Regions from separate parts of the Streptomyces sp. NPDC006512 genome, predicted to be linked through region 2. Evidence: riboswitches for the same ligand, from Rfam matches in the RefSeq annotation. Region 2 holds a riboswitch; each other region holds the start of a gene.
What was found. Region 2 has a riboswitch for cobalamin ahead of ABZZ17_RS23755 (energy-coupling factor ABC transporter permease). Riboswitches for the same ligand answer to the same signal wherever they lie in the genome.

Region 1: it holds a riboswitch for cobalamin, as region 2 does, so the genes downstream of both, ABZZ17_RS11285 (ribonucleoside-diphosphate reductase subunit alpha) here and ABZZ17_RS23755 (energy-coupling factor ABC transporter permease) in region 2, are expected to answer to the same signal.
Region 3: it holds a riboswitch for cobalamin, as region 2 does, so the genes downstream of both, metE (5-methyltetrahydropteroyltriglutamate--homocysteine S-methyltransferase) here and ABZZ17_RS23755 (energy-coupling factor ABC transporter permease) in region 2, are expected to answer to the same signal.
Region 4: it holds a riboswitch for cobalamin, as region 2 does, so the genes downstream of both, ABZZ17_RS18120 (CoA-acylating methylmalonate-semialdehyde dehydrogenase) here and ABZZ17_RS23755 (energy-coupling factor ABC transporter permease) in region 2, are expected to answer to the same signal.

The regions. Positions count from the first base shown of each region.
Region 1 is NZ_JBEXPG010000012.1:30,652-38,152, reverse strand. It holds gene ABZZ17_RS11310 (hypothetical protein) at 1-348, shown strand, start outside; gene def (peptide deformylase) at 406-1,041, shown strand; gene ABZZ17_RS11300 (helix-turn-helix domain-containing protein) at 1,091-2,056, opposite strand; gene ABZZ17_RS11295 (hypothetical protein) at 2,139-2,363, shown strand; gene ABZZ17_RS11290 (ribonucleotide-diphosphate reductase subunit beta) at 2,446-3,462, opposite strand; gene ABZZ17_RS11285 (ribonucleoside-diphosphate reductase subunit alpha) at 3,462-5,855, opposite strand; cobalamin riboswitch at 6,018-6,152, opposite strand; gene ABZZ17_RS11280 (GNAT family protein) at 6,194-6,706, opposite strand; gene ABZZ17_RS11275 (YbdD/YjiX family protein) at 6,819-7,043, opposite strand; gene ABZZ17_RS11270 (carbon starvation CstA family protein) at 7,040-7,501, opposite strand, start outside.
Region 2 is NZ_JBEXPG010000034.1:83,785-91,285, forward strand. It holds gene glyA (serine hydroxymethyltransferase) at 1-384, shown strand, start outside; gene ABZZ17_RS23730 (L-serine ammonia-lyase) at 951-2,333, shown strand; gene ABZZ17_RS23735 (hypothetical protein) at 2,530-3,060, shown strand; gene ABZZ17_RS23740 (SsgA family sporulation/cell division regulator) at 3,110-3,523, shown strand; gene ABZZ17_RS23745 (hypothetical protein) at 3,665-4,192, shown strand; gene ABZZ17_RS23750 (flavodoxin family protein) at 4,286-5,011, opposite strand; cobalamin riboswitch at 5,135-5,331, shown strand; gene ABZZ17_RS23755 (energy-coupling factor ABC transporter permease) at 5,360-6,055, shown strand; gene ABZZ17_RS23760 (energy-coupling factor ABC transporter substrate-binding protein) at 6,055-6,441, shown strand; gene cbiQ (cobalt ECF transporter T component CbiQ) at 6,446-7,195, shown strand; gene ABZZ17_RS23770 (ATP-binding cassette domain-containing protein) at 7,192-7,501, shown strand, end outside.
Region 3 is NZ_JBEXPG010000023.1:84,222-91,722, reverse strand. It holds gene aceB (malate synthase A) at 1-940, shown strand, start outside; gene ABZZ17_RS18095 (3-hydroxybutyryl-CoA dehydrogenase) at 937-1,821, shown strand; cobalamin riboswitch at 1,972-2,197, shown strand; gene metE (5-methyltetrahydropteroyltriglutamate--homocysteine S-methyltransferase) at 2,372-4,693, shown strand; gene ABZZ17_RS18085 (DM13 domain-containing protein) at 4,903-5,448, shown strand; gene ABZZ17_RS18080 (nucleotide disphospho-sugar-binding domain-containing protein) at 5,479-6,639, opposite strand; gene ABZZ17_RS18075 (dTDP-4-dehydrorhamnose 3,5-epimerase family protein) at 6,654-7,256, opposite strand; gene ABZZ17_RS18070 (NAD(P)-dependent oxidoreductase) at 7,261-7,501, opposite strand, start outside.
Region 4 is NZ_JBEXPG010000023.1:94,593-102,093, forward strand. It holds gene ABZZ17_RS18110 (short-chain fatty acyl-CoA regulator family protein) at 1-1,028, shown strand, start outside; gene ABZZ17_RS18115 (cobalamin-binding protein) at 1,044-1,958, opposite strand; cobalamin riboswitch at 2,013-2,190, shown strand; gene ABZZ17_RS18120 (CoA-acylating methylmalonate-semialdehyde dehydrogenase) at 2,380-3,879, shown strand; gene ABZZ17_RS18125 (acyl-CoA dehydrogenase family protein) at 3,876-5,027, shown strand; gene ABZZ17_RS18130 (enoyl-CoA hydratase/isomerase family protein) at 5,024-6,106, shown strand; gene mmsB (3-hydroxyisobutyrate dehydrogenase) at 6,103-7,005, shown strand; gene ABZZ17_RS18140 (enoyl-CoA hydratase) at 7,002-7,501, shown strand, end outside.

The DNA of each region.
Region 1 (7,501 bases), on a different contig from region 2:
GAAGCGGCCACGGAGGCCGACCGCAACGCGCTGGAGCAGCTGGCCTCGGACGCGGGCTTCGCCGCCGAGGACTGGTCCTCGTCGGTGCGGCTGCTGTGCCGGACCTGTTCGGAGAGCGCGATGCCGAGCGGCGAGGCCGCCGGGGACCACCTGGACCCGCACGACCACAGCGAGCCCGGGCACCCCGGACCGCTGGGCCACCGCACGGCCGGTTCCGGCCCGCTGTGGGTGCCCGAGCGCGAGTGCGGCATCGCGGCGCCGGCCGGTCTGGTGCGCGGGCTGCTCGACGGCTGGGTGGCCGACAGCCCGGACAGCCGCGAGTGGCGGGATCTCGAGGAAGTCTGCTGAGTCCGGGCCGTAGGCTGTACCGGCACATCGGTGACTTACGGAAGGCGTACGGCGGACATGGCGCAGCAGGAGAACCAGATGGTCCCGGTCGACGACGAGGGCTACGTCGTGGACACCGAGGACTGTGAGGCGCGCGAGCTCGCCTACCGCGAGCGGGGCACGTCCCGCCCGATCACGGTGGTCGGCAACCCGGTGCTGCACCGGGAGTGCAAGGACGTCACCGAGTTCGGCGAAGAGCTGGCGCAGCTGATCGACGACATGTTCGCGAGCCAGAAGACCGCCGAGGGCGTGGGCCTGGCCGCGAACCAGATCGGCGTGGACGCGAAGGTCTTCGTCTACGACTGCCCGGACGACGACGGCAAGCGGCACACCGGTGTCGTCGTCAACCCGAAGCTGGTGGAACTGCCGGCCGGCACGCGGGTCCTGGACGACTCGAACGAGGGCTGCCTCTCCGTCCCGACCGCCTACGCCTCGCTGGCCCGCCCGGACTACGCCGAGGTCACCGGCCAGGACGCCCAGGGCAACCCGATCAAGGTCCGCGGCACCGGCTACTTCGCGCGCTGCCTCCAGCACGAGACGGACCACCTGTACGGGTACCTGTACATCGACCGCCTCTCGAAGCGCGACCGCAAGGACGCCCTGCGCCAGATGGCGGAGAACACCCCGCGCTACGAGGTCGTCCCGAACGCGTAGACGCACCGCACCGGACGCCGCGACCCGGCACACCTTCCCGGCCGCGGCACTAGGCCGCCTGCGGTCCCCGGAAGGCGCGGCGGAAGGCGTTCGGGGTGGTGCCCAGGGTGCGCAGGAAGTGGTGGCGCAGGGCGGCGGCGTTGCCGAACCCGCTGCGGCCCGCGATGGAGTCCACCGTCTCGTCGGTGGACTCCAGCAGCTCCTGCGCGAGCAGCACCCGCTGGCGCAGCACCCACTGGTAGGGGGTGGTCCCCGTCTCCTGGAGGAAGCGCCGTGCGAACGTCCGCGGCGACATGTGCGCCCGCTCCGCGAGCTGCTCGACGGTGATCTCCTCCTCCAGGTGCCGGGCCATCCACCCGATCACCTCGCCCACCGTGTCGCAGGCGGTCCGCGGCAGCGGCCGCCGGACGTACTGGGCCTGCCCGCCGTCCCGGTGCGGCGGTACGACCATCCGCCGGGCGATGGTGTTGGCCACCTCGGCGCCGTGCTCCTGGCGCACCAGGTGCAGGCAGGCGTCGATGCCCGAGGCGGTGCCCGCCCCGGTGATCACCGGGCCCTCGTCCACGTACAGCACGTCGGGGTCGACGAGGGCCTTCGGGTAGCGGCGCGCCAGCGCCGGGGCGTGCATCCAGTGGGTGGTGCAGCGCCGGCCGTCCAGCAGCCCGGCCGCACCGAGCACGAAGGCCCCGCTGCACACGCTGAGCACCCGCGCCCCCCGGTCCACGGCCCGCCGCAGGGCGTCGAGGTACGGCTCGGGGTACTCCCGTACGGGCGCCTGCCGGTCGGCGGGCACACAGATCAGGTCCGCCTCCTCCAGCCGCTCCAGGCCGTGCGCGGGCGCGATGGCGAAGCCGACGTCGGCCATGGTCAGCGGGCCTTCCTCGGCCGCGCACACGGCGAAGTCGTACACCGGCAGCCCCTGCGCGCCGCGGTCGATCCCGAAGACCTCGCAGAAGATCCCGAACTCGAAGGGGGCGACTCCGTCGACGAGGGCCACGGCCACGTTGGTCAGCATGACCCCAGTGTGGCAGTAATTCGTACTTCAGTGACAGTACTGCCACTGTTCGATCATGGCGGATCAGGCGGACAGTGGAGGTATGAGCACCTTCGTGAACTACCTCGTCATCCTGGCCCTCGCCGCCGTCCTGCTCGGGCCCAGCCTGTACGGGACGTGGCGCGACCGCCGGATCGACCGGCAGCTGCGGGCCGTCGAGACCCGGCGGGTCTGGCTGCCGCGCCAGCGGGCGGGCGGTCTGGAACCCACCCCGCGCCGGCGCGGCATCCGGTTCGGCCTCGGACGCCGGGGACGCATGGCCCACTGAGCCCCGGCCCCCGGAAACGCGAGGAGCCGGGACGCGGTCGTTCGCGTTCCGGCTCCCGGCGCACACCTGCGCGGACGGAGGACTAGAAGTCCTCGTCCAGGTCCACCGTGCCCTCGACCGCGACCTGGTAGGCCGACGGACGGCGCTCGAAGAAGTTCGTCAGCTCCTGGACGCCCTGGAGCTCCATGAACGAGAACGGGTTCTGCGAGCCGTACACCGGCGGGAAGCCGAGGCGCACCAGACGCTGGTCCGCGACGCACTCCAGGTACTCGCGCATGGACTCGGTGTTCATGCCCGGCAGGCCGTCGCCGCACAGGTCACGGCCGAACTGCAGCTCCGCCTCCACGGCCTCCTTCAGCATGTCGGTGACCTGCTGCTGGAGCGCGTCGTCGAAGAGCTCCGGCTCCTCCTTGCGGACCGTGTCCACGACCTCGAACGCGAAGTTCATGTGCATGGTCTCGTCGCGGAACACCCAGTTGGTGCCCGTCGCCAGACCGTGCAGCAGACCGCGCGAGCGGAACCAGTACACGTACGCGAAGGCGCCGTAGAAGAACAGGCCCTCGATGCACGCCGCGAAGCAGATCAGGTTCAGCAGGAAACGACGGCGGTCGGCCTGCGTCTCCAGCCGGTCGATCTTCTCGACCGAGTCCATCCACTTGAAGCAGAACTGAGCCTTCTCGCGGATCGACGGGATCTCCTCGACCGCGTCGAACGCGGCCGCACGGTCGTCCGGGTCGGGCAGGTAGGTGTCCAGCAGCGTCAGGTAGAACTGGACGTGCACGGCCTCCTCGAACAGCTGGCGCGACAGGTACAGGCGCGCCTCCGGGGAGTTGATGTGCTTGTACAGCGTCAGGACCAGGTTGTTCGACACGATCGAGTCGCCCGTCGCGAAGAACGCGACCAGCCGGCCGATCATGTGCTGCTCACCGGGCGTCAGCTTCGCGAGGTCCGCGACGTCCGAGTGGAGGTCGACCTCCTCGACGGTCCAGGTGTTCTTGATCGCGTCCCGGTACCGCTCGTAGAAGTCCGGGTAGCGCATCGGGCGCAGCGTGAGCTCGAAGCCCGGGTCCAGGAGGTTCTTGTTGTCGTTGGAGCTCATTACTGGCAGGCCTCGCACGATTCGGGGTTCTCAAGGGAGCAGGCGAGCGCCTCCGCGTCGGCCACCGCCTGCGGGAGCGCCGCCGGGGCGGCGGCCTGCGCCGCACGGGCGATCTTCGTCGCCGGGCGCGAACGCAGGTAGTACGTGGTCTTCAGGCCCTGCTTCCAGGCGTACGAGTACATCGAGCTGAGCTTGCCGATGGTCGGCGTCTCCAGGAACAGGTTCAGCGACTGGGACTGGTCGAGGAACGGCGTACGGGCCGCCGCCATGTCGATCAGGCCGCGCTGCGGGATCTCCCACGCCGTGCGGTACAGCTCGCGCACCTCGGCCGGGATCCAGCCGAAGCCCTGCACGGAACCGCTGGACTCGCGCAGCGCCTCGCGGGTCTGCGCGTCCCACACGCCGAGCTGCTTCAGCTCCTCCACCAGGTACGCGTTGACCTGGAGGAACTCACCGCTGAGGGTCTCGCGCTTGAAGAGGTTGGAGACCTGCGGCTCGATGCACTCGTAGACGCCCGCGATCGAGGCGATCGTCGCCGTCGGCGCGATGGCCAGGAGCAGGGAGTTGCGCATGCCGGTCTTCGCGACGCGGGCGCGCAGGGCGTCCCAGCGCTCCGGCCAGTTCAGCTCGACGTCGTAGTGGTCCGGGTGCAGGACACCGCGGGCGGTACGGGTCTTGTCCCAGGCCGGCAGCGGACCGCTGCGCTCGGCGAGGTCGCAGGAGGCCTCGTACGCGGCCAGCATGATCCGCTCGGAGAGCTTCGTGGACAGCGCCCGCGCCTCGGGGGAGTCGAAGGGCACCTTCAGCTTGAAGAAGACGTCCTGCAGACCCATCGCGCCCAGGCCGACCGGACGCCAGCGGGCGTTGGAACGCCCGGCCTGCTCGGTCGGGTAGAAGTTGATGTCCACCACGCGGTCGAGGAAGGTCACGGCCGTACGGACGGTCTCGTCCAGCCGCTCCCAGTCGATGTCCCCGTCCACGACGAAGGCGCCCATGTTGACCGAGCCGAGGTTGCAGACGGCCGTCTCGCCGTCGTCGGTGACCTCGATGATCTCGGTGCACAGGTTGGAGGAGTGGACGACCGAGCCCGGCTCGGCGGTCTGGTTCGCCGTGCGGTTGGAGGCGTCCTTGAAGGTCATCCAGCCCTGGCCGGTCTGCGCGAGGGTGCGCATCATCCGGCCGTACAGGTCACGCGCGGGCATGGTCTTGCGGGCCAGGCCGTCCGCCTCGGCCTTGCGGTAGGCGGCGTCGAACTCGTCGCCCCACAGGTCCACGAGCTCGGGGACGTCGGCCGGTGAGAACAGCGACCACTGCCCGTCGGAGTTCACGCGCCGCATGAACTCGTCCGGCACCCAGTGGGCGAGGTTCAGGTTGTGCGTACGGCGCTGGTCCTCACCGGTGTTGTCGCGGAGCTCCAGGAACTCCTCGATGTCCGCGTGCCAGGTCTCCAGGTAGACGGCGGCGGCACCCTTGCGGCGGCCGCCCTGGTTGACCGCGGCGACGGAGGCGTCGAGGGTCTTCAGGAACGGGACGATGCCGTTGGAGTGGCCGTTGGTGCCGCGGATCAGGGAACCCCGGGCGCGGATGCGGGAGTACGAGAGGCCGATGCCGCCGGCGTGCTTGGACAGGCGCGCGACCTGGTGGTAGCGGTCGTAGATCGAGTCCAGCTCGTCCAGCGGGGAGTCCAGCAGGTAGCAGGAGGACATCTGCGGGTGCCGGGTACCGGAGTTGAAGAGCGTGGGGGACGACGGCAGGTAGTCGAGGCGGCTCATCAGCCGGTAGAGCGAGGCCACTTCCTCGACGGCCTGGACGGTGTCGTTCTCGGCCAGGCCGCAGGCCACGCGCAGCATGAAGTACTGCGGGGTCTCGATGACCTGACGGGTGATCGGGTGGCGCAGCAGGTAGCGGCTGTGCAGGGTGCGCAGGCCGAAGAACCCGAAGCGGTCGTCGGCGCCCTCGGCGAGGGTGTGCTCGACCAGCGCGTCCAGGCGGGCCGCGTGGGTCGTGACGAACTCGGCCGTGCGGTCGGCGATGAGCCCCTCGCGGTGGCCGACGGCGACGGACGCCGAGAAGGACGTGGAGCCCTGGCCCGCGGCCTCGTCGCGGACGGCCAGCGTCAGCAGCCGGGCGGCGAGGCGGGAGTACGCCGGGTCCTCGGAGATCAGACCGGCCGCGGCCTCGGTGGCCAGCCCGCGCAGTTCGGCCTCGTCGGCGACGGAGCTGCGGCCGCGCAGGGCGGCGGCGGCGACCCGGCCGGGGTCGGTGTCGGGGAGGTCGGCCGTCAGCTCGGTGAGGGTACGCAGCAGTGCGGTCCCCGGGCCCTCGGGCGTGAGCGCAGCCTCGGTGTCGGACTGGGCGGACTCGGCGCGCGGTGCGGCAGGCGCGATGGTCACGGGGGGAGCTCTCCCTCGCTCGGCCCGGTCTTCGACGGGGCGGGGCGAGCGGGCGCACGCGGGAAGCCCACGGACCGGCCCGGACAGGGCAGGCGGTACGTGCGCCGCGTGGCGTCCACCGGCCCAACCGCGAGGCCCGGACGTATCGGCACCCGGTTCGGTTGAGCCGGGCGCGCTGTCGGCAGGTCCTCGGACTTCCGGACGCACCAATGGGTGCACTTCATACCGTTGCGGGACAGTTCCGGATTCGCACCGGATTCCCCTGCGACGACAGCAGCCATGAGCATACATGTGGGGGCGGCCCGTTGCGGTAGCCCCCACATGTTGTGTCGGCGTGGCTACTGCTCGGGTGCGTACAGCTCCAAGGCGTAGGTGAGCAGGGGCACCGAGGGGACCGGGGACCAGTCCCGTTCCGGGGTGCGCACGAAGCCCAGGCGCTCGTAGATCCGGTGCGCGGCGGGGCTGCCCGGCTGGGTGGAGAGCACCAGCCGGGACACTCCCGGCAGGGCCCTGGCGCGGTCGGCGCAGGCCCGTACGAGTGCTTCGCCGGCGCCCTTGCCCCGGCCGGCGGCGGCCACGGCGAGCATCCGGAACTCGGCCTCGCCGGGGCCCGCGATGTCGGCGAGGGGGCTGCCCGGAGGGGCGAACGTCACACCGCCCAGCAGGCGTCCGTCCAGTACGGCGACGAGCACCTCGCCGGATCCGGCCCGGCCCGCGACGTCCCGAAGCGTCCGCTCGTACGTGTCGTCGGTGTTGGCTTCGAGGAGCCCGTCCTCCAGGTAGGCCCGCGCGGTGATCCCGCCCAGCTCTTCGTATTCGGCGGGCTGCGCCGCCCTGATCACGATGTCCATGCGTCGAGTGTGCGCGACGGCCGCGGGCGGACGCCCGGATCCCGGCGGTCCGGTGCCGGGCACGCGCGAGGGCCCCGCCGGACGAGGCCGGCGGGGCCCTCGCGCGTGCCGCTCAGCAGCAGCGGAAGCCCTCCCGGGGATCCGCCTCGCGGGCGTCGGTGCGGGCCCGCTCGAAGGCGCGCCGGGTCATGACCTCGGCGTGCGGGTCGTGGGCGCGGGCGTGGGCCACGTAGCGGTCGTACGCGGCCTCGCCGGAGAACTCCCGTACGTAGAACCGGGCCTTCGACAGCGCGCCCCGGACCCCGCTCACCGCGCGCGCGGCGCTCGTGCCGCTCATGCGACGGGGGTCTTGGCCCGGCCGCCGCCCGCGTCGAGGCCGGCCGCCGCGAGTTCGGCCTTCTCCTCGGGCGTGGCGATCAGCCCGGCCGGGGCTACGATCTTCGACTCGGTCCACGGGACCTCGGACAGGCGCACCGTCTCGGGGTGGGCGATGGCCTTGAAGCAGGTCCGGGCCGCGTCCACCAGCACGATGACGATCAGGACCGCGAACAGCACCGACAGCACCCCGTCGACCGTGGCGTTGGTGACGACGGTGTGCATGTCGCCCATGGTCTTGGCGGGCGGCAGGACCTTGTCGGCGTCGATGCCCGCCTGGTACTTGTCGCGCTGGGCGAAGAAGCCGACCTTCACGTCCTCGGAGAAGATCTTCTGGTAGCTGGCGGTGAGGGTGACGGCCACGTCCCACGCCAGCGGAACCCCGGTGACCCAGGCCCACTTGAGCCGGCCCGACTTCAC
Region 2 (7,501 bases):
GCGAAGATCCTCGCCGCCCGCCTGGTCCAGGACGACGTCAAGGCCGTGGGCGTGGACGTCCTCACCGGCGGCACCGACGTGCACCTGGTCCTGGTGGACCTGCGCAACTCGGAGCTCGACGGCCAGCAGGCCGAGGACCGCCTCCACGAGGTCGGCATCACGGTCAACCGGAACGCCATCCCGAACGACCCGCGGCCGCCGATGGTGACCTCGGGCCTGCGGATCGGCACGCCGGCGCTGGCCACCCGCGGTTTCGACGCCGAGGCCTTCACCGAGGTCGCCGAGATCATCGCGCAGGCCCTGAAGCCGGCCTACGACGCCGAGGACCTGAAGGCGCGCGTCTCGGCGCTCGCCGCGAAGTTCCCGCTGTACCCGACGCTGTAGCGAGCGGGCAGGGCCCGGCCGTGTTCTCCACAGGGCCGGGCCCTTTTCATGACCACTGTCCCCGGCGGATGCCGGACTCGGTCCCTTCGCGTCTTCCGCCGCGCCAAGCCCGGCCCGCCCCGCCCCTTCCGGCCGCCCGCCGCGAGGGTCCTCCGCCCCCTGACCTGTCCTGGCTCGGCTCCGCCGGCTTCGGCGGCCGCGGCACCATCCCGGGCGGGCGAACATCGCCCTGGTGGCCGCCATGGCCCTCGTCACGTACTCCTGGGCCGTGCGGGCCGGCGTCAGGGCCCACCGGGCGGGCCTGCCGGGGCCCGGACCCCGTGCTGGACCCGGTGCCGGCCGGCGCCGGCGGCCGGTCCCGGGAACCGGAGCGCGAGCTGACTCACGCCTGACCGCCACGTCCGGCAGCAGAACCGTTCATCTCCACGCGTTACGCTCGTCTGCCGGACGAAAACAGCAGATCCGCCCCTTTGATCACCACCCCTCTTGATCACCACCCCTTCCGATCAAAGACCGCTCCACCTCCTGCCCCCTCCCACCCCACGAGCAGACAAGGGAGTCCGCCAGTGGCCATCTCCGTCTTCGACCTCTTCTCCATCGGCATCGGCCCGTCCTCCTCCCACACGGTCGGCCCGATGCGCGCGGCGCGCATGTTCGTCACGCGGCTGAAGAAGGACGGCGTCCTCGCCCAGACCGCCTCCGTCCGCGCGGAGCTCTTCGGCTCCCTCGGCGCGACCGGCCACGGCCACGGCACGCCCAAGGCGGTCCTGCTGGGGCTGGAGGGGCACTCCCCCCGCACGGTGAACGTCGAGACCGCCGACGCCGAGGTCGAGCGCATCCGCCAGAGCGGCCGCCTGCGGCTGCTGGGAGCGGAGATAGGCGATGGCCACGAGATCGCCTTCGACGAACCGAACCAGCTGATCCTCCACCGCCGCCGCTCGCTGCCGTACCACGCCAACGGCATGACGCTCTTCGCGTACGACGAGTCCGGCACCCCGCTCCTGGAGAAGACCTACTACTCGGTCGGCGGCGGGTTCGTCGTCGACGAGGACGCGGTCGGCGAGGACCGGATCAAGCTCGACGACACCGTGCTGAAGTACCCCTTCCGCTCGGGCGACGAGATGCTGCGCCTGGCCAACGAGACCGGCCTGTCGATCTCCTCCCTGATGCTGGAGAACGAGAAGGCCTGGCGCACCGAGGAGGAGATCCGCGAGGGCCTCCTGGAGATCTGGCGGGTCATGCAGGCCTGCGTCTCGCGCGGCATGTCCCGCGAGGGCATCCTCCCGGGCGGCCTGCGGGTCAAGCGCCGGGCCGCCTCCACGGCGCGCCAGCTGCGCACCGAGGGCGACCCGATGATGCACCGCAGCGAGTGGACCACCATCTACGCGATGGCGGTCAACGAGGAGAACGCGGCCGGCGGGCGCGTGGTGACCGCCCCGACCAACGGCGCGGCCGGGGTGCTGCCCGCGGTCCTGCACTACTACATGAACTTCGTGCCGGGCGCGGACGAGGACGGCGTGGTGCGCTTCCTCCTCTCGGCGGGCGCGATCGGCATGCTCTTCAAGGAGAACGCCTCGATCTCGGGCGCCGAGGTCGGCTGCCAGGGCGAGGTCGGCTCGGCCTGCTCGATGGCTGCCGGCGCCCTCGCCGAGGTCCTGGGCGGCACCCCGGAGCAGGTCGAGAACGCCGCCGAGATCGGCATGGAGCACAACCTCGGGCTGACCTGCGACCCGGTCGGCGGCCTGGTGCAGATCCCGTGCATCGAGCGCAACGGCATGGCCGCCGTGAAGGCCGTCACCGCCGCGAAGATGGCGATGCGCGGCGACGGCAGCCACAAGGTGTCCCTCGACAAGGTCATCAAGACCATGAAGGAGACCGGCGCCGACATGAAGGTCAAGTACAAGGAGACCGCCCGCGGCGGCCTCGCGGTCAACGTCATCGAGTGCTGACCGGCGGCGCCCGGAGGTGACCCGGGAGCGGTGACGGAGCGGCCCGCTGCCGTGGCCGCCGCGTGGCCCGTCGCCGCGGCGCCGTCGAGCCCGTCCTCCTCGCGGAGGGCGGGCTCTTGCGCGTGCGGGCCCCGGGGGCGGGGCAGGGGCGTCACCGTAGGCCGCTACGATCTCGCGTACCGGCGAGGGGGGAAGCGTGGAGACGGTGCACTGGGCTTCAAGTCCGCAGGCCTCGGGGTCATTTGAGGGCCACAACCCGATCGCGCTGCTGGTGATCGTCCTGGTCGGACTGGTCACCGCCGCCGCCCTGCTGGGCTACGCGGCCGGTGCGCGATCGCCCCGGCGCAGGATCGCCGCCGCGTGCGGGGCGGGCGCCGTCGGCCTCTACGTGTGGGGGACGCTGCCGCTGCTGTTCCTCGACGAGAGCGCCACCTTCGACGCCTGCCTGAAGACGGTGGGCCGGGAGCGGATGGCCCGCGTGGACGAGTACCGGGCGACGTACGTGCCGCTGGGGCTGGAATGCCACGTGCGCGACGACCACCGCAGCCACGCCACCGCCGTCCCCCCGTACGTCAACCCCGGCGTGGCCGTGCTGCTGCTCGGAGCCCTCGGCGCCGGGGTCTCCGCGCTGATCGGCGTACGGGTGCCCCCGGGCCCCGAAGACGGGCCGAGCGGCCCGTCCGGGTCGGGACCTTCGGCGCCCGGCCGCGCCGGGGACGTGGGCTAGCGTGCCGGAAGGGACCGGGAACACCCCGCACGAGAGGAAGGCGCACCCGATGGACACCGCCGTCACCGAACACCGCGTCCTGCCGCTCCGGCTGGAGGCGTCCCCCGCGCCGGTCGCCCTCCAGGGGGTGTTCGTGTACCGCACGGGCCGCCCCTACGAGCTGGCCGTCGACTTCCGCGGCGCGGGGGTCCACCTGGCCCGCTGGGTGTTCTCCCGGGAGCTGCTGCTCGACGGGGAGGTCACGGCCACCGGCGAGGGCGACATACAGGTGTGGCCCCGCTGGGAGGGTTCGGAGCCGCGGGTCTTCCTCGCCTTCAGCAACGGCCTCCAGAGCTGCGTGGTCTCCGCCCGGGCCAAGGACGTCCGCGAGCTGTGCCGCCGGATGACCGCCCTGGTGCCGCGCGGGCAGGAGCGGCGCCACTACGACCTCGACGCCGAACTGAGCGCCCTGCTGGCCCACTGACGGGCCCCGGAGCCCCCCCTGCCGCACCCGCCTGCCGGTCTTCCCGGAAAACGGCCCGCGGGCCGTGCAACCATGCGCCCCCGGGCGGTGTCCTACCCGGTGACACCCTTGTCCCCGTCTCTGAAGAATCGGGGGGACGTCATGCGTCACCTGCATCGTCCGAGCCGTCGGCGGATCGTGGCCCTGGCCACGGGTGCGCTGCTCACCGCCGGGCTCGCGCTCGCCGGTCCGGCCACCGCCGCCGCCTCCTCCACGTCGGCCACCACCACCCAGACTCCGCTCGTCGTGAACGCCCGCTGGGGCGGGCACTGCACCTTCGACCGGATCGTGATCGACCTCCAGGGGTACGTACCCGAGGTCAACGTCAGCCCCGTCTCCAAGCTGGTCTACGACGGGTCCGGCAAGCCGGTCCCGCTGGCCGGCAAGTACTTCCTGGAGATCCGTCTGCACCCCGCCGCCGGACACGACGACGCGGGTCAGAACGTCTACAAGGGCCCCAAGCTCCAGAAGATCTACCTCAGCAAGCTCAAGGGCCTCGCCATGACCGGCGACTACGAGGGCTACGTGACCTTCGGCGCCGCCTTCGACACCCGGCCGGCCTACGGCGTCACCGTCCTGCACAACCCGGAGCGGGTCGTGGTGGACGTCTCGCACCCCAACACGTGCTGACCTGACCGGCACGCCGTCCGGGGGCCCGGGGTGTCGCACACCCCGGGCCCCCGGCGTCGTGCCGCCGGATCCCGGACGGACGGGGTACGGGGATCAGCGGTGTTCGGGGTTGGGGAAGTCGAAGCGGCAGCCCGCGTCCCACAGGGAGCGCTGGTTGCCGTGTGCGGGGACGCCGCCCGCGCGCTTGAGGAGCGCGGCCAGGTGCATGAGGTTCCAGGACATGAAGGCCGTGTTGCGGTTGGTGAAGTCGTTCTCCGGGCCGCCCGAGCCGGGGTCCAGGTAGGAGGGTCCCGGGCCGGCTTCGCCGATCCAGCCGGCGTCGGCCTGCGGGGGGACCGTGTAGCCGAGGTGCTGGAGGCTGTAGAGGACGTTCATGGCGCAGTGCTTGACGCCGTCCTCGTTGCCGGTGATCAGCGCTCCGCCGACGCGCCCGTAGTAGGCGTACTGGCCCTTTTCGTTGAGGATCGAGGAGCAGGCGTAGAGCCTCTCGATGACCTGCTTCATGACGGAGCTGTTGTCGCCGAGCCAGATCGGGCCGCAGAGCACGAGGATGTCGGCGTCCATGATCTGGCTGTAGAGGACCGGCCACTGGTCGGTCTCCCAGCCGTGCTCGGTCATGTCCGGCCAGACACCGGTGGCGATGTCGTGGTCGACGGCCCGGATCAGTGAGGTCCGGGCGCCGGCGGCCTCCATGACGGCGCGGCTCCTGGCGATCAGCCCCTCGGTGTTGCTGGGTTCGGGCGAGCGCTTGAGCGTGCAGTTCACGTAGACGGCGGAGAGGTCGGAGTAGGCGGGAGCGCCGGAGGAGGTGTCAGCCACGCCCCCCACGCTGACCGGCCGGGGCCCGGACCGCCATCGGACCGCACCCTTCCGGGGCACCGCCGGACGGCCTCCGGTCACCCCCGCGCACGGGGGCGGGTTGTTACCGGTCGGCGCGGACGACTACTGTCAGCGGGCCTTGGTGTTCGGGAAACCGGTGGGAAACCGGTGCGGCCCTCGCCACTGTGATCGGGAAGTCCGGCTCCACTCCTGCGGGAAGCCACTGGGTTCCGCGCGGGAGACCGCACGGCCCCGGGAAGGCGGAGCCAGGGCATCAGTACCCGTGAGCCAGGAGACCGGCCGGGGCGCGTCGTCCATCCACGAGGTGCTGGAGAGGTCTCTCTACTCATGCATATAGCCGAGGGGTTCCTTCCCCCTTTGCACGCGGTCGCCTGGGGCGCCGCGTCCGCTCCCTTCGTCGTCCACGGTGTCCGCGCCCTCACCCGCGAGGTGAAGGCCAAGCCGGAGAGCACCCTGCTGCTCGGAGCGTCCGGAGCGTTCACTTTCGTCCTGTCCGCCCTGAAGATCCCTTCGGTGACGGGCAGTTGTTCACACCCCACCGGCACCGGACTGGGGGCCATCCTCTTCCGGCCGCCGATCATGGCGGTGCTCGGCACGATCACCCTGCTGTTCCAGGCCCTGCTGCTGGCGCACGGCGGACTCACCACCCTCGGCGCCAACGTCTTCTCGATGGCCGTCGCCGGCCCGTGGGCGGGCTACGGGGTCTACCGGCTGCTGAAGAAGTTCGACGTGCCGCTGATGGTGACGGTCTTCTTCGGCGCCTTCTTCGCCGACCTGATCACCTACTGCGTGACCTCCGTCCAGCTGGCGCTGGCCTTCCCGGACCCGGGCAGCGGTTTCGTCGGCGCGCTGGAGAAGTTCGCGGGCATCTTCGCCCTCACCCAGATCCCGCTCGCGGTCAGCGAGGGCCTGCTCACCGTGCTCGTGGTGCGGCTGCTCATGCAGTCCAGCAAGTCCGACCTGGTGCGCCTCGGCGTCGCCAAGCTCACCGGGACGAAGACGAAGCAGGAGGCGGCGCTCTGATGACCAGGAACGCGAAGATCAACACGCTGCTGCTGCTCCTGGTGGCGGCGCTGGCCGTGCTCCCGCTCGCGCTGGGACTCGGCGAGGGCAAGGAGGAGCCGTTCGCGGGCGCCGACGCGCAGGCGGAGGCGGCCATCACCGAGCTGAAGCCGGACTACGAGCCCTGGTTCTCCCCGCTGTACGAACCCCCGTCGGGCGAGATCGAGTCGGCCCTGTTCGCCCTCCAGGCGGCACTCGGCGCGGGCGTCCTCGCCTATTACTTCGGCGTGCGCAAGGGCCGCCGCCAGGGCGCCGCGCTCGCCGCCGCGGCCGGTACCGCCGACCCCGCCGGCACGGACCCGGGGGCCGGCCCGGCTCCGGCGTCCGCGACCGGCGCGGAGCGCTAGCGCGGTGCTGCCGATCGACGTCGCGGCGCACAGCAGCCGCTGGCGCCGCCGCCATCCACTGGAGAAGGCCCTGCTGGGACTGGGCCTGACGGTCACCGCCGTGTGCCTGCCGCCCTGGCCCGGCGGGCCGCTGGTCGCCGCGGCGACCCTGGCGGTGCTGCTCGGCCCCGCCGGGGTGGCCGGGCGGCAGCTGTGGCGGGCCTTCCGGGTCCCGCTCGGCTTCTGCTGCACCGGGGCGCTGCCGCTGCTGGTGTCCCTGGGCGGCCCGGGCGGATTCGTCTCGCTGGCCCCCGACGGGCCCCGGCACGCCGGGGAACTGCTGCTGCGCACCTCGGCGGCCTCGCTGGGCGTGCTCCTGTTCGCCTTCACCACCCCGGTGTCGGACGTACTGCCCCGGCTGGTACGGGCCGGGGTGCCGGCGCCCGTCGTCGACGTGGCCCTGGTCATGTACCGGATCGGGTTCCTGCTGCTGGACGCCACGGCCCAGGTCCGCCGGGCCCAGGCGGCCCGCCTCGGGCACACGAACCGGGCCGCGGTGTGGCGTTCGCTGGCCGGGCTCGCGGCGACCTCGTTCGTCCGGGCCTTCGACCGCGCCGGGCGGCTCCAGGAGGGGCTCGCCGGGCGCGGCTACGACGGCACCCTGCGCGTGCTCGTCCCCGAAGCCACCCTGTCCTGGCGGTTCCTCACGGCGTCCGCCGCCCTGCTGATCTCCCTGGTCGGCGTGACCCTCGTACTGAAGGAGCTGTATCCGTGACCCGGTTGGTGGAGCTGGTCGGCGCGGGCTACGCCTACGAGGACGGCCCGGCCGTGCTCTCGGGCGTGGACTTCGCCATCGAGCGGGGCCGCGCGCTGGTCCTGCTGGGCCGCAACGGCAGCGGCAAGACCACGCTGATGCGGCTGCTCAGCGGCGGCCTGCGGCCCGGGCCGGGCGAACTGCGCCTCGACGGCGCGGCCGTGACGTACGACCGCGCGGGACTGACCCGGCTGCGGACCTCGGTACAGCTGGTGGTCCAGGACCCGGACGACCAGCTCTTCGCGGCGTCCGTCGAGCAGGACGTGT
Region 3 (7,501 bases), on a different contig from region 2:
CGAGGCCCGCCTCTGGAACGACATCTTCTGCTTCGCCCAGGAGCTGTTGGGCATCCCGCGCGGCACCGTCCGGGCCACCGTCCTCATCGAGACGATCACCGCCGCCTTCGAGATGGAGGAGATCCTCCACGAGCTGCGCGAGCACAGCGCCGGCCTCAACGCGGGCCGCTGGGACTACCTGTTCAGCCTCATCAAGACCTTCGGCCACCGCACCGACTTCCAGCTGCCCGACCGCGCCAAGGTCACCATGACCGCCCCGTTCCTGCGCGCCTACACCGAACTCCTCGTCCGCACCTGCCACAAGCGCGGCGCCCACGCGATCGGCGGCATGGCCGCCCACGTCCCCGGCCGGGACCCAGGAGCCGACGACGCCGCCCTCGCCAAGGTCCGCCTCGACAAGGAGCGGGAGGCCGAGGACGGCTTCGACGGCTCCTGGGTCGCCCACCCCGGCCTCGTCCCCGTCTGCCGCCAGGTCTTCGACGGCGTCCTCGGGGACCGGCCGGACCAGCGCGAGCGCACCCGCGAGGACGTCGAGGTCACCGCCGCCGACCTGCTGTCCGTCCGCAGGACCGCCGCCCCGCCCACCCACGAGGGAGTCCGCTCCAACATCGCCGTGTGCCTGCGCTACTTCGACGCCTGGCTGCGCGGCAGCGGAGCCGTCGCCCTGGGCGGGCTGATGGAGGACGCCGCCACCGCCGAGATCGCCCGCGTCCAGATCTGGCAGTGGATCCGCCACGAACGCGTGGACCGGGCCACCGTGACCGACCTCCTGGACGCCGAATGCGCCGCCCTGGAGGCCGAGGACCCGCGGGCCCGCGCCCTCGAAGCCAGGGAGGTCTTCGTGGACACCGCACTGTCGGTGCGGCTGCCCGCCTTCTTCACCCCCGAGGCCTACACGCGCCACCTGGTCCGCCGCGTCACCGCGGGGGTGACCGCGTGAGCGCCCCCGCACGCCCGGCCGGCATCCGGCGCGTCGGAGTCGTCGGCGGCGGCCAGATGGGCGCCGGCATCGCCGAGGTGTGCGCCCGCGCCGGACTCGACACCGTCGTCGCCGAAGCGGACGCCGCCGCGGCCCGGGCCGCCCGCGAACGCGTCGCCGTCTCCCTGGAACGCGCCGTCCAGCGGGGCAAGCTCGACCGGATCTCCGCCGAGGACGCCCTCGCCCGGCTCGTCTTCACCGGAGACCTGGAGGACCTCGCCGACCGGCAGCTCGTCATCGAAGCGGTCACCGAGAACCCCGAGGCCAAGACCGAGGTGTTCACCCGCCTCGACAAGACCGTCGAGGACCCCGGGGCGATCCTCGCCACCAACACCTCCGCGATCCCCGTCATGCGGCTGGGGATGGCCACCGGCCGCGCCGACCGGGTGGTCGGCCTGCACTTCTTCAACCCGGTACCCGTCCTGCCCCTCGTGGAGGTCGTGACCTCCCTCCACACCTCGCAGGACACCCTCACCCGCGTCGAGGACTTCGCCCGCGACACTCTCGGCAAGACCACCGTCCGCTCCCAGGACCGGGCCGGCTTCGTCGTCAACGCCCTCCTGGTCCCCTACCTCCTCTCGGCCATCCGGATGGCCGAATCCGGGTACGCGAGCCCGGCCGACGTCGACGCCGGCATGGAACTCGGCTGCGCCCACCCGATGGGACCGCTCAAACTCGCCGACCTCATCGGCCTGGACACCGTCGCGGCCATCGCCGACTCGCTCTACGAGGAGTTCAAGGAACCCCTGTACGCCCCGCCCCCACTGCTCCAGCGGATGGTGCAGGCAGGGCTGCTGGGCCGCAAGAGCGGCCGCGGGTTCCACACCTACGGCCGGGGCTGAGGGGCCCCGGCACGTTCCCCGGGCAGAGGGTGCGCCGGGGACGCGGGAGTGCGGCGCGGGTACGGCGAGTGGTGTCGCCGCACCCGCGCCGCATCTCATTTCCCCGTCCGGCATGTGGACGGTTGGACCGGTTCTCGACCGGGTCCGCCTACGCTGGCGTCCGCAGCTGGTTCGCCCCGTCCGCCAGACGGGATGCGTCGTAAGAGGGAACCCGGTGGGAATCCGGGACTGCCCCGCAGCGGTGAGCGGGAACGACCGCCGTCATACGCACTGGGACCGGAACCGGTCCTGGGAAGCGACGGCCAGTAGGTGCCCGCCGGGAGACCGGCAGGCGTGCCCGCGAGTCCGAAGACCTGCCCGTTGCCCGTGCGCGAACGACCGCGCACGGTTTCCCGGTGACCTCGTGGGCGGGTCGGCGTGCACCTCAGGCGGATCCTCCCCGTCGCGTACCCCGTCGTACGCGGTCCCGGCGGTCCGCCCGTTCCGGCACCCCTTCGCACCCTCGGACCGTCACCGGGTCCATGGAGACACGCTCGCGAAGGAGAGTTCCGTGACCACCGAATCCGCAGCCGCGGCAGTACGGGCCACCGTGTACGGCTACCCCCGCCAGGGCCGCAACCGCGAACTGAAGAAGGCCGTCGAGGGCTACTGGAAGGGCCGGGTCAGCGCCGACGCCCTCCGGGAGACCGCCCGCGACCTGCGCCGCACCAACTGGGCCCAGCTGGCCGACGCCGGCATCACCGAGGTTCCGACCGGCGACTTCTCGTACTACGACCACGTCCTGGACACCACGGTCATGGTCGGCGCGATCCCCGCCCGCCACCGGGCGGCCGTCGAAACCGACGCCCTCGACGGGTACTTCGCGATGGCGCGCGGCACGCAGGACGTGGCCCCGCTGGAAATGACCAAGTGGTTCGACACCAACTACCACTACCTGGTCCCCGAACTCGGCCCCGACACCGTCTTCACGGCCGACTCCGCCCAGCAGGTCGCCGCGCTCCGCGAAGCCCTTGCCCTCGGCCACACCGCCCGCCCGGTCCTGGTCGGCCCGGTCACCTACCTGCTGCTCGCCAAGCCCGCCCCCGGCGTGGCCGACGACTTCGAACCGCTCACCCTCCTGGACCGGCTGCTGCCCGTCTACGCCCGGGTACTGGCCGACCTCAAGGCGGCCGGCGCCGCATGGGTCCAGCTCGACGAACCCGCCCTGGTCCAGGACCGCACCCCCGCCGAACTGAACGCCGCCGCCCGCACCTACCGGGAGCTCGGCGCGCTCACCGAACGCCCCAAGCTCCTCGTCGCCACCTACTTCGACCGGCTCGGCGACGCCCTGCCCGTCCTGGCGAAGGCGCCCGTCGAGGGCCTCGCCCTCGACTTCACCGACGCCGCCGACGCCAACCTCCGCGACCTCGCCGCCGTCGGCGGCCTGCCCGGCAAGCGCCTGGTTGCGGGCGTCGTCAACGGCCGCAACATCTGGATCAACGACCACCAGAAGTCGCTGGCCACCCTCGGCACCCTCCTCGGCCTCGCCGGCTCCGTCGACGTCGCCGCGTCCTGCTCCCTGCTCCACGTCCCGCTCGACGCCACCGCCGAACGCGACATCGACCCGCAGATCCGGCGCTGGCTCGCCTTCGCCCGCCAGAAGACCACCGAGATCACCACCCTCGCCCGCGGCCTCGCCCAGGGCCCCGGAGCGATCACCGCCGAACTCGCCGCCAACCAGGCCGACCTCGCCTCCCGCGCCACCTCCCCGATCACCCACGATCCGGCCGTCCGCGCCCGCACCGCCGCGATCACCGACGCCGACGGCCGCCGGGCCCAGCCCTACGCCGAACGCGCCGCCGCCCAGCGCGCCCACCTGCGCCTGCCGCTGCTGCCCACCACCACCATCGGATCCTTCCCGCAGACCGACGAACTGCGCGTGGCCCGCGCCGACCTGCGCGCCGGACGCGTCGACACCGCCGGGTACGAGGAGCGCATCAAGGCCGAGATCCGCGAGGTCATCGCCTTCCAGGAGAAGACGGGCATCGACGTCCTGGTGCACGGCGAGCCCGAACGCAACGACATGGTCCAGTACTTCGCGGAACGGCTCACCGGCTACCTCGCCACCCAGCACGGCTGGGTGCAGTCCTACGGCACCCGCTACGTGCGCCCGCCGGTCCTCGCCGGGGACATCTCCCGCCCCGAACCGATGACCGTCCGCTGGACGGCGTACGCCCAGCAGCAGACCGCCAAGCCCGTCAAGGGCATGCTCACCGGCCCCGTCACCATGCTCGCCTGGTCGTTCGTCCGTGACGACCAGCCGCTCGGCGAGACCGCCCGCCAGGTCGGACTGGCCCTGCGCGACGAGGTGGCCGACCTCGAAGCGGCCGGGACCTCCGTCATCCAGGTCGACGAGCCCGCCCTGCGCGAAACCCTGCCGCTGCGGGCCGACGGCCACGCCGACTACCTCGCCTGGGCCACCGAGTCCTTCCGCCTCACCACCAGCGGCGTCCGTCCCGACACCCAGATCCACACGCACATGTGCTACGCCGAGTTCGGCGACGTCCTCCAGGCCATCGACGACCTCGACGCCGACGTCATCAGCCTGGAGGCGGCCCGCTCCCACATGCAGGTCGCCGGCGAACTCGCCACCGCCGGCTACCCCCGCGAGGTCGGACCCGGCGTCTGGGACATCCACTCCCCGCGCGTCCCCTCGGCCGCCGAGGCGGCCGCGCTGCTGCGCAAGGGGCTGGAGGCCATCCCGGCCGAGCGGCTCTGGGTCAACCCCGACTGCGGCCTGAAGACCCGCGGCTGGACCGAGACCCGCACCTCCCTGGAACACCTGGTGGCGGCGGCCCGCGAGGTCCGCACCGAGACCGCCGCGACCGCCTGATCCGCCCGCTCCGATCCGGCTGATCCGCCCGCCGGCCGGAACGGCCCTTCCCGGCCGTTCCGGCCCCCTCGCGCGCGGCCCCGGCGCCGGGGGCGCCGGTCCGGGGGGCGCCGTAAGACTTCCGTCATCATGCCCGCCCTGTCGGCGCGGGCCCCGGCACCGTTGAATGGCGGGAGACGGAACACGAGGAAAGGCAGCACCCGGTGGCCATGAAGAAGCGGCGCACGACACTGATCGCGGCGGTACTGGTCGCCGCCACTGCCGCGCTGGGCGCGGGCCTGTACTGGTTCCAGCCGTGGAAGCTGTGGCAGGACGACACCGTCCGCGAAGCCCTGCCGGCCGTCGCGGCCGCCGCGCCCTCCCCGGCCCCCCGGGGTTCCGCGCCGTCCTCGCCCGCCGGCCCCCGCACGGTCGCCGAAGGCGCCCTGATCAGTCACGAGCACGCCACCACGGGCACGGCCAGGATCATCCGCCTCCCCGACGGCACCCACACCCTGCGCCTGGAGGGCCTGGAGACGAGCAACGGCCCCGACCTGCGGGTCTGGATCACGGACGCGCCGGTGAAGGAGGGGGTGGCGGGCTGGCGCGTCTTCGACGACGGGAAACACTTCAGCCTCGGCAAGCTCAAGGGCAACAAGGGCGACCAGAACTACGAGATCCCCGCCGGAGTGAACCCGGCCGAGTACACCAGCGTCACCATCTGGTGCGACCGCTTCGACGTCTCCTTCGGCGCGGCCCCCCTCGCCGCCGTGTGACCGCGCCCTGACCGCTCCGGCGGGGGCGGCTCAGCCCAGACCGCGAGCCGCCTCACGGTGGACGTGCACCGACCGCTCCAGGTCCTGGACGAGCTGCGCGGCGGAGGGCATCCGGTGCACCTCGTCCCGCAGCCGCCCGGCCGCCTCGCGGTAGGACGGGTTCCCGAGGAGTTCCCCGACGGCGCCGGCGATGTTCCCGGTGGTGTTGTCCGCGGGCAGGATCTGCACGCCCGCCCCGTACGCGGAGATGCGCGCGCCGTGATCCTCCAGGCCCGGCATGTTGGGGACGAAGACCTGGGGAATGCCGTACGCCAGGCAGGTCAGGGTGATGTTCCCGCCCGCGTGATGGACCATCAGGTCACAGGTGGGGGCGAGGACGTCCACGGGGAGCCACCCGGCGCGGCTGCCCGCCGGGAGGAGGGGCTCCAGCTTGGCCGCCACGTCGTCCGGGGTCGCCACGAGCAGCTCGACGTCCAGGGAACCGACCTTCTCGACGAGGCCGCTCAGGGAGTCGAAGTCGTCGTCCGGCGTGACCCGGCTGCCCGCGCTGACGAGCACGCGGGGGCGGCTGTCCTTGGCGTACATCCAGGGCTCCAGCGGCAGTTGCGTGCTGCACGCGATGTGGCGCAACGACAGGGCCGGGGGCGCCGTGGCGGGCCGCACGCTCGACGGCATGACGCTGATGGAGAAGTCCGGGGCGGGCGGCGCCTGGAGACCGAGCGCTTCGAGCTCCGGCGCGAGTTCCGACACCGCGGCGAGGTCGACGGACAGGGGTTCGCCGATGTCGGTCGCGAAGCGGACCCAGGGCACGCCCGCGTGGTGGGCCGCGAGGGGGCCCGCGTACGCGAGGACGTTCGAGACGACCAGGTCCGGCTGCCACCGGTCCACGAGCTCCAGCAGCCCGGGGAGGGAACTCGCCGCCAGCCGGCCGAACATCCGGCCGATGGCGATGTTGCGCTCCGGGCCGTCCGCGGGCGTCTGGACCAGGTTGCCCTGACGGTCGTAGCGACAGTCCTGGATGGTGCTCCGGGTCACGGAAACGGCGGGGATGCCTGAGTTGATGATGGCCGACATGGTGACTTCCGGGCCCGTCATGATGACCTCGTGGCCCGCGTTGCGCGCCGCCTGGGCCAACGGGATGTCGGGGAAAATGGTTCCGGCGCCGTTACCGCCTACAAAGAGAATCTTCATGTACCGAGGTTCGATCAGGAAGCTCGAGCCCGGCTAGAAGGAATCCTGATGTCCCGCCATTCGATCAGGAGACCGGCGGCCCGTACCTTTCTCAGGCTCGGGGCGGCGCGGTCCTTGTCGGAAATGAGCGGAGGCTCGGTGTACCCCCACGGGACCGCCAGTTCCGGATCCAGCGGGTCGATGTCGATCTGGGTACCGGGCACGTAGGTGCTGTCCACGGCGTAGCTGGTGCAGGCCTCCTCGCTGAGGGCGAGGAAGCCGTGCCCGACGCCTTCGGGGACGTACACCGACGTTCCGGAGGCGGCGTCGAGCACGGTGCTGTGCCAGCGGCCGAACGTGGGGGACCCGATCCGCAGGTCCACGACGAAATCGCGGATGATCCCGCGCACACAGGTGATGAATTTCGTCTGCCCGGGCGGACTGGTCACGCTGTGGATTCCCCGGAGGGTATTCTTCCGGGACACGGAATAATTGATCTGACGGGTCACGAACCGTTCCCCCGTGACGCGCTCGAATTCATCGGTGCGCATCACTTCGTAGAACGATCCCCGTTCGTCCACGATGGCTTCGGGCGTGACGACGTAGGCCCCCGGTATGGGCGTCTCCTCGATGCGCACGCCGTCACCCCGCCCGTGTGGACAGTTCGGCGGACAGCAGGTCGCCCAGTGACTCGTCCAGGCTCCTGCGCGGGGACCAGCCCAGCACCCGGCGGGCCCGGGAGATGTCCGACTGCTGCCACTCGACGTCCGTGCGGCCGGTGTCGCCCGCCCGCTCCTCGACGATCCGCACGTCGAGCCCGCTGCAGGCCGCGAGACGGTCCACGAGGTCCCGCACCGGCACCGCGGTCCCGCGTCCCACGTTG
Region 4 (7,501 bases), on a different contig from region 2:
TGGTGGCCGACGCGCCGCGGTCGCCCCACGAGGAGATCCGCGAGTTCTTCTACCGGCGGCAGAACTACCTCCACGACGCCGACCTCGCGGCCGAGGCGCTGGCCCGCGAGATCGGGATCCGCCCGGGGGACGTCGTCCACGCGCTGACGCGCCGGCTCGCCGGCCGGCACGGGGTGAGGATCGCCGCGGACTGCGACCGGCTGCACCACTACGACGCCGCCGGGCGCGTCCTGCACCTGTCGAACCGGCTCCGGCCGGGACAGCAGGCCTTCCGGATGGCGACCCAGCTGGGGCTGATCGAGTACGGCGACGAGCTGGACCGGCTGGCGGCCGAGGACTTCCCGGCCGGCTCCCCCGTGCACGCTCTGGCGCGGATCGGCATCGCCAACTACTTCGCGGCCGCGCTGATCCTTCCGTACACGGCCTTCCATACCGCCGCCGAGGAGTTCCGGTACGACATCGAGCGGCTCACCGACCATTTCGGTCTCGGCTACGAGACGGTCTGCCACCGCCTGAGCACCCTGCAACGTCCCAGGCTGCGCGGGGTGCCCTTCTCCTTCGTGCGCGTGGACCGGGCGGGGAACATGTCCAAGCGGCAGTCCGCGACCGGCTTCCATTTCTCCCGCGCGGGCGGCACCTGCCCGCTGTGGAACGTGTACGAGGCCTTCGCCGCGCCCGGCCGGATCCACGTGCAGGTGGCGGCCATGCCCGACGGGCAGCGGCACCTGTGGACCGCCCGGGCCGTCACCCGCCACCGCGGCGGCTGGGGCGAGCCGGGGAAGACCTTCGCCATCGGCCTCGGCTGCGAGATCCGGCACGCGTCGCGGCTCGTGTACGCCGACGGCCTCGACCTCGGGAACGCCGCGGCCGCGACGCCGATCGGAATGGGGTGCCGGCTCTGTGAGCGGCTGGACTGCCCGCAGCGGGCCGTGCCGCCGCTGGGCCGGGCCCTGGCGGTGGACGAGAACAGCAGCACCTTCGTCCCGTACCCGGTCACGGGCGCTCCCGCCGGGCCGGGGCGTGGCTGAGCGGGGGCCGGCCGGTCAGTCCAGGCGCCGCGCCTCGGCCGGGGTGACCGGCTCCCCCGCCCGTACGGAGTGCAGGACGTGGGCGAGGACTTCGGCGCCGCGGACCACGCGCGGGCCGGGGCGGTTGAAGTAGGCGGGCCCGTCCAGGACCCAGACCTCCCCGGCCCGTACGGCGGGCAGTTCCTCCCAGCCGGGCAGGGAGGTCAGCAACTCGCGCTCCCGCAGGGTGCGTTCGGGAGGGAAGCCGCACGGCATGACCAGGACGACGTCGGGGCGGGCCGCGCGGACGGCGTCCCAGGTCATCGGCGTGGTGTGCTCGCCCGGGGCGGCGAGGAGCGGTTCGCCTCCCGCGCAGGAGATCTGCTCGGGGACCCAGTGGCCGGCGGGCCAGAGCGGGTCGAGCCATTCGACGGTCACCACGCGGGGCCGGGCGCGGCCCGCGGTCAGCCGCCGCACCCCGTCGAGCCGCGCCCGCAGTTCCTCCCGGCGCCGCTCGGCCCGCTCCCGTACGCCGAGCAGCTCCCCGACCGTGACCAGGCAGTCCAGTACGTCGTCGAGGGTGCGCGGCTCCAGGCTCAGGACGCGCGGTCCGGCGTCGAGGACGCGCACGGCGCGGGAGACGCCCGCGTAGGACACGGCGCAGACGTCGCACAGGTCCTGGGTGAGGACGACGTCCGGCGCGAGGGCCGCGAGCGCCCCGGTGTCGAGGGTGTAGAGCGAGGAGCCGGAGTGGGCGGCCCCGCCGACGGCGTCGGAGATCTCCCGGCTGCTGAGTTCGTCCGCCGCCCATTCGGCCCGCGTGACGACCGGTACGGAGGCGACCGCCCCGGCCGGCCAGTCGCATTCGTGGGTGCGTCCGACCAGGTCGGGGGCGAGACCGAGGTCCGCGACGATGTCCGTGGCCGCGGGGAGGAGGGAGACGATGCGCATGGACCGACTGTAGGCGCGCGGCCGGCGGGGGTGGACTTACTAGGACGTCCAACTATATGTTCGTGCCCATAAGGTCCGCGGTGCAGGGAAGCCGGTGAAAAACCGGCACGGTCCCGCCACTGTGACCGGGGAGTGTGCTGCCGTCCAACGCCACTGACGAGGGCTGTCGGGAAGGCGGGTGGCACGCGGGGATCCGGGAGTCAGGATACCGGCCGCGGAACGTTCCGTGTTGTCCACGAGGATGGAGAAGACACGCATGGCACCGGTTTGTACCCACGACCCTGGTGATCCGGCGGAGCGCGCGCACACCTCCTTCGCGCGTTCGTAGTCCCACGGCCTTCCCCAGCGACGCGCCCGACCGGGCGCGGCCGCCGGTCCGCCGTGCCATCCCCGGATCCGCACCTGACGAGAGCAGGCACCCATGGTCCGCGAACTCACCCACTTCATCGGCGGCAAGCACGTCACCGGAACGTCCGGCCTCCACGCCGACGTGTACGACCCCAGCACCGGCTCCGTCCAGGCCCGCGTCCCGCTCGCCGGGCGCGCCGACACCGAGGCCGCCATCGCGGACGCCGAGGCGGCCCAGGCCGACTGGGGGCAGTGGAACCCCCAGCGGCGCGCCCGCGTCATGCTGCGTTTCCTCCAGCTGGTGGAGGGCGAACGGGATTCCCTGGCACGGCTGTTGTCCGCCGAGCACGGCAAGACCGTCGCCGACGCCCACGGTGACCTGCAACGCGGCCTGGAGGTGGTCGAGTTCGCCGCCGGCATCCCGCACCTGCTCAAGGGCGAGTTCACCGACAACGCCGGGACGGGCATCGACGTGCACTCCCTGCGCGCGCCGCTGGGCGTCGTCGCCGGGATCACCCCCTTCAACTTCCCCGCCATGATCCCCCTGTGGCAGGCCGCGCCCGCCCTGGCCTGCGGCAACTCCTTCGTCCTCAAGCCCTCCGAGCGGGACCCCTCCGTGCCGCTGCGCCTCGCGGAGCTGTTCCTGGAGGCGGGCCTGCCGCCGGGCGTGCTCAACGTGGTCAACGGGGGCAAGGAGGCCGTCGACACCCTGCTGGAGGACCCGCGGGTCCAGGCCCTCGGCTTCGTCGGATCGACCCCGATCGCGGCGCACATCTACGCGACCGCCGCCGCCCACGGCAAGCGGGCCCAGTGCTTCGGCGGCGCCAAGAACCACATGATCGTGATGCCGGACGCGGACCTCGACCAGGCCGTCGACGCCCTGATCGGCGCCGGGTACGGCTCCGCCGGCGAGCGCTGCATGGCCATCGCCGTGGCCGTGCCCGTCGGCGAGGAGACCGCGGACGCGCTCGTGGCGAAGCTGAGGGAGCGGATCGCGACCCTGCGCATCGGCCGCTCGGACGATCCCGACGCCGACTTCGGACCGCTGGTCAGCCGGGACGCCCTCGACCGGGTGAACCGCTACGTCGGCATCGGGGAGGCGGAGGGCGCCGAACTCGTCGTCGACGGACGCGGGTTCACCCTCGCGGGGCACGAGAACGGCTTCTTCGCCGGCGCCTCCCTCTTCGACCGGGTCTCCCCGCGCATGCGGATCTACCGCGAGGAGATCTTCGGCCCGGTGCTGAGCGTCGTACGGGCCGCCGACTACGAGGAGGCCCTGCGCCTGCCCACCGAGCACCCGTACGGCAACGGCGTGGCCATCTTCACCCGCGACGGGGACACGGCCCGGGACTTCACCCGGCGCGTGGGCGCCGGCATGGTCGGCGTCAACGTCCCGATCCCCGTGCCCGTGGCGTACCACACCTTCGGCGGCTGGAAGCGGTCCGGGTTCGGCGACCTCAACCAGCACGGGCCGGACTCGATCCGCTTCTACACCCGTACCAAGACCGTCACCTCGCGCTGGCCCTCCGGGGTCAAGGAGGGCGCGAGCTTCACCATCCCCACGATGGGATGAGCGCCGTGACCACCTTCACCGAGGACCAGCTCGCCCTCGCCGAGGTCACCCTCGACTTCGCCCAGGAGCACCTGGCCCCGTACGCCGTCGCCTGGGACCAGGACAAGCACTTCCCCGTCGACGTCATCCGCAGGGCCGCGGCCCTCGGCCTCGGCGGCGTCTACGTCCGTGAGGAGCACGGCGGTTCGGGGCTCAGCCGCAGCGACGGGGTGCTCGTCTTCGAGACCCTCGCGACGGGCTGCCCTTCCATCGCCGGCTACCTCTCCATCCACAACATGGTCGCCTGGATGATCGACCGCTACGGGGACGCCGCCCAGCGCTCGCGGTGGCTGCCAGCGCTCTGCTCGGCGGACACCCTGGGCAGCTACTGCCTCACCGAACCGGGCGCCGGCTCCGACGCCGCAGCCCTGCGCACCCGCGCCGAACGGGACGGCGACCACTACGTCCTGACGGGCGTGAAGCAGTTCATCTCCGGCGCGGGAGCCGCCGGCGTCTACGTCGTCATGGCCCGCACCGGGGCTCCCGGGCCGGGCGGGATCTCGGCCTTCGTCGTCGAACGCGATGACCCGGGGGTCTCGTTCGGGGCCAACGAGCACAAGATGGGGTGGAACGCGCAGCCCACCCGCCAGGTGGTCCTCGACGGCGTGCGCCTGCCCGCCGACCGGCGGCTCGGCGGCGAGGGCGACGGCTTCCGCATCGCGATGAACGGCCTCAACGGCGGCCGGCTCGGCATCGCCGCCTGCTCCCTCGGCGGCGCGCAGAGCGCCCTGGACCGCAGCGTGGCCTACCTCGCCGACCGCGAGGCCTTCGGCGCCCGGCTCCTCGACGCGCAGGCGCTCCAGTTCCGCCTCGCCGACATGGCCACCGAACTGGCCGCCGCCCGTGCGCTGGTCCGCCAGGCGGCGGAGGCCCTGGACGCGGGCGATCCGCTGGCCCCGCGCCTGTGCGCGATGGCCAAACGGTTCGCCACCGACACCGGGTACGCGGTCGCCGACCGCGCACTCCAGCTCCACGGCGGTTACGGCTACCTCACCGAGTACGGCATCGAGAAGATCGTCCGCGACCTGCGGGTGCACCAGATCCTGGAGGGCACCAACGAGGTCATGCGCGTGATCGTCGCCCGCGGACTGACGGAGAGCATGCGATGAACGACCAACACCCCGAGTACGACGACCACGTCCTCCTGCGCACCGAGGGGCACGCCGCGTACCTGACCCTCAACCGTCCCAAGGCCCTCAACGCCCTCACCCACCCCATGGTGCTCCGCATCGACGCGGCACTCGCCGCCTGGGAGCGGGACCCGGCCGTCGAGACCGTCGTCATCGAGGGAGCGGGTGAACGCGGCCTGTGCGCGGGCGGCGACATCCGGGCGATCCACGCCGACGCGAAGAGCGGCGGCACCGCCTCGCTGGACTTCTGGCGCGACGAGTACCGGCTCAACGCCCGCATCGCCCGCTACCCCAAACCGTACGTGGCCCTCATGGACGGCATCGTCATGGGCGGCGGCGTCGGCGTCTCGGCCCACGGCAGCGTACGGATCGTCACCGAACGCTCCCGCGTCGCGATGCCCGAGACCGGCATCGGCTTCGTCCCCGACGTCGGCGGCACCTACCTGCTGGGCCTGGCCCCCGGCGAGCTCGGCACCCATCTGGCGCTGACCGGCGCCGCCGTGGGCGCCGCGGACGCCCTGCTGTGCGGGCTCGCCGACCACTTCGTCCCCTCGGCGGCGCTGCCCGCGCTGGCGCGGGACCTGGCGGGCGACTCCGTACGCGCCGTACTGGAGCGGTACGTGGAGGAGCCGCCGGCGGGTGAACTGGCCGGGGCGCGCGAGTGGATCGACCACTGCTACGCCGCCGGCGGCGCCGAGGAGATCGTCGAGCGGCTGGCGGCGGGCGTCCCCGCCGCGAAGGACGCGGCCGCCACGCTGCTGACGAAGTCCCCCACCGCGGTGAAGGTCACCCTCGCCGCGCTGCGCCGGGCCCGCGGGCTCGGGCCGCTGGAACGGGTCCTGGAGCAGGAGTACCGCGTCTCGCGCGCCGCGCTCTCCTCCCCCGACCTGGCCGAGGGGATCCGCGCCCAGGTCATCGACAAGGACCGTGATCCGCACTGGTCCCCCGCCACGCTGGAGGCGGTCGCCCCGGCGGACGTGGACCGCTTCTTCGCCCCGCTCGGCGAGCGCGAACTCCGCCTCGCCGCACCCGCGTCGTCTCAGGAGGTGCCCTGGTGAGCAGCACCGTCGCATTCGTCGGACTCGGCCACATGGGCGGCCCGATGGCCGCCAACCTGGTCAAGGCCGGCCACCGCGTGCTCGGCTTCGACCTCGTCCCGGACCTGCTGGCCGCGGCCGCGGCGGCGGGTGTCGAGCCGGCCGTCTCGGCCGTCGCCGCGGCGCGGGAGGCCGACGTGGTGATCACCATGCTGCCGGCCGGCCGTCACGTCCTGGCCCTGTACGGGGAGCAGGGGCTGCTCGCGGCCGCCCGGCCGGGGACCCTGTTCGTCGACTGCTCGACGATCGACGTGGCCGACGCGCGGGCCGCCCACGAGGCCGTCGCCGCGGCCGGGCACCGAGCGCTCGACGCGCCCGTGTCCGGCGGGGTGGTGGGGGCCGAGGCGGGCACGCTCACCTTCATGGCGGGCGGCGGGGAGGCGGAGTACGCGGCGGCGCTGCCGCTGCTCGACGCCATGGGCAAGAAGGCCGTGCACTGCGGGGCGGCGGGCGCCGGACAGGCGGCGAAGATCTGCAACAACATGATCCTCGCCGTGTCGATGATCGGTGTCAGCGAGGCCTTCGTCCTCGCCGAGAGCCTCGGCCTGGACCACCAGGCCCTGTACGACGTGGCCTCCACGGCTTCCGGTCAGTGCTGGGCCCTCACCGTCAACTGCCCCGTGCCCGGGCCGGTTCCGACGAGTCCCGCCAACCGCGACTACCGGCCCGGGTTCGCCGCTCCGCTCATGGCCAAGGACCTCGGCCTGGCCGCCAACGCCCTGCGGGCCGGCGGCGTGGACGCGCCGCTGGGCCTGAAGGCCGCCGAACTGTACGCCGCGTTCGCCGGGGGCGAGGGCGCCGGACTGGACTTCTCGGCGATCGTCCGCACCCTCCGACCGCAGAACGGAACGACCGCATGACCGACACCGACATCAACACCGACGCCGACGCCGACATCGACACCGACACCGACACCGACTCCGTCACCGGAGCGAAGAACACCGGGACGTCCTACGAGACGATCCTGCTGGAGCGCAAGGGCCGGGTGGCCCTGCTGACCCTCAACCGGCCGCAGGCACTCAACGCCCTCAACCTCCAGGTCATGACCGAGGTGGTGGCCGCGGCGGAGGAGCTGGACCGGGATCCGGAGGTCGGCTGCATCGTCCTGACCGGCTCCGCGAAGGCCTTCGCGGCGGGCGCCGACATCAAGGAGATGCGGCCGCGGAGCTACATGGACATGTACCTCTCCGACTGGTTCACCGCCTGGGACCGGCTCGGTCAGGTCCGTACGCCGACGCTCGCCGCGGTGTCCGGCTACGCCCTGGGCGGCGGCTGCGAGCTCGCCATGCTCTGCGACATCCTGCTGGCTTCCGACACGGCGAAGTTCGGGCAGCCCGAGATCAAGCTGGGCGTCAT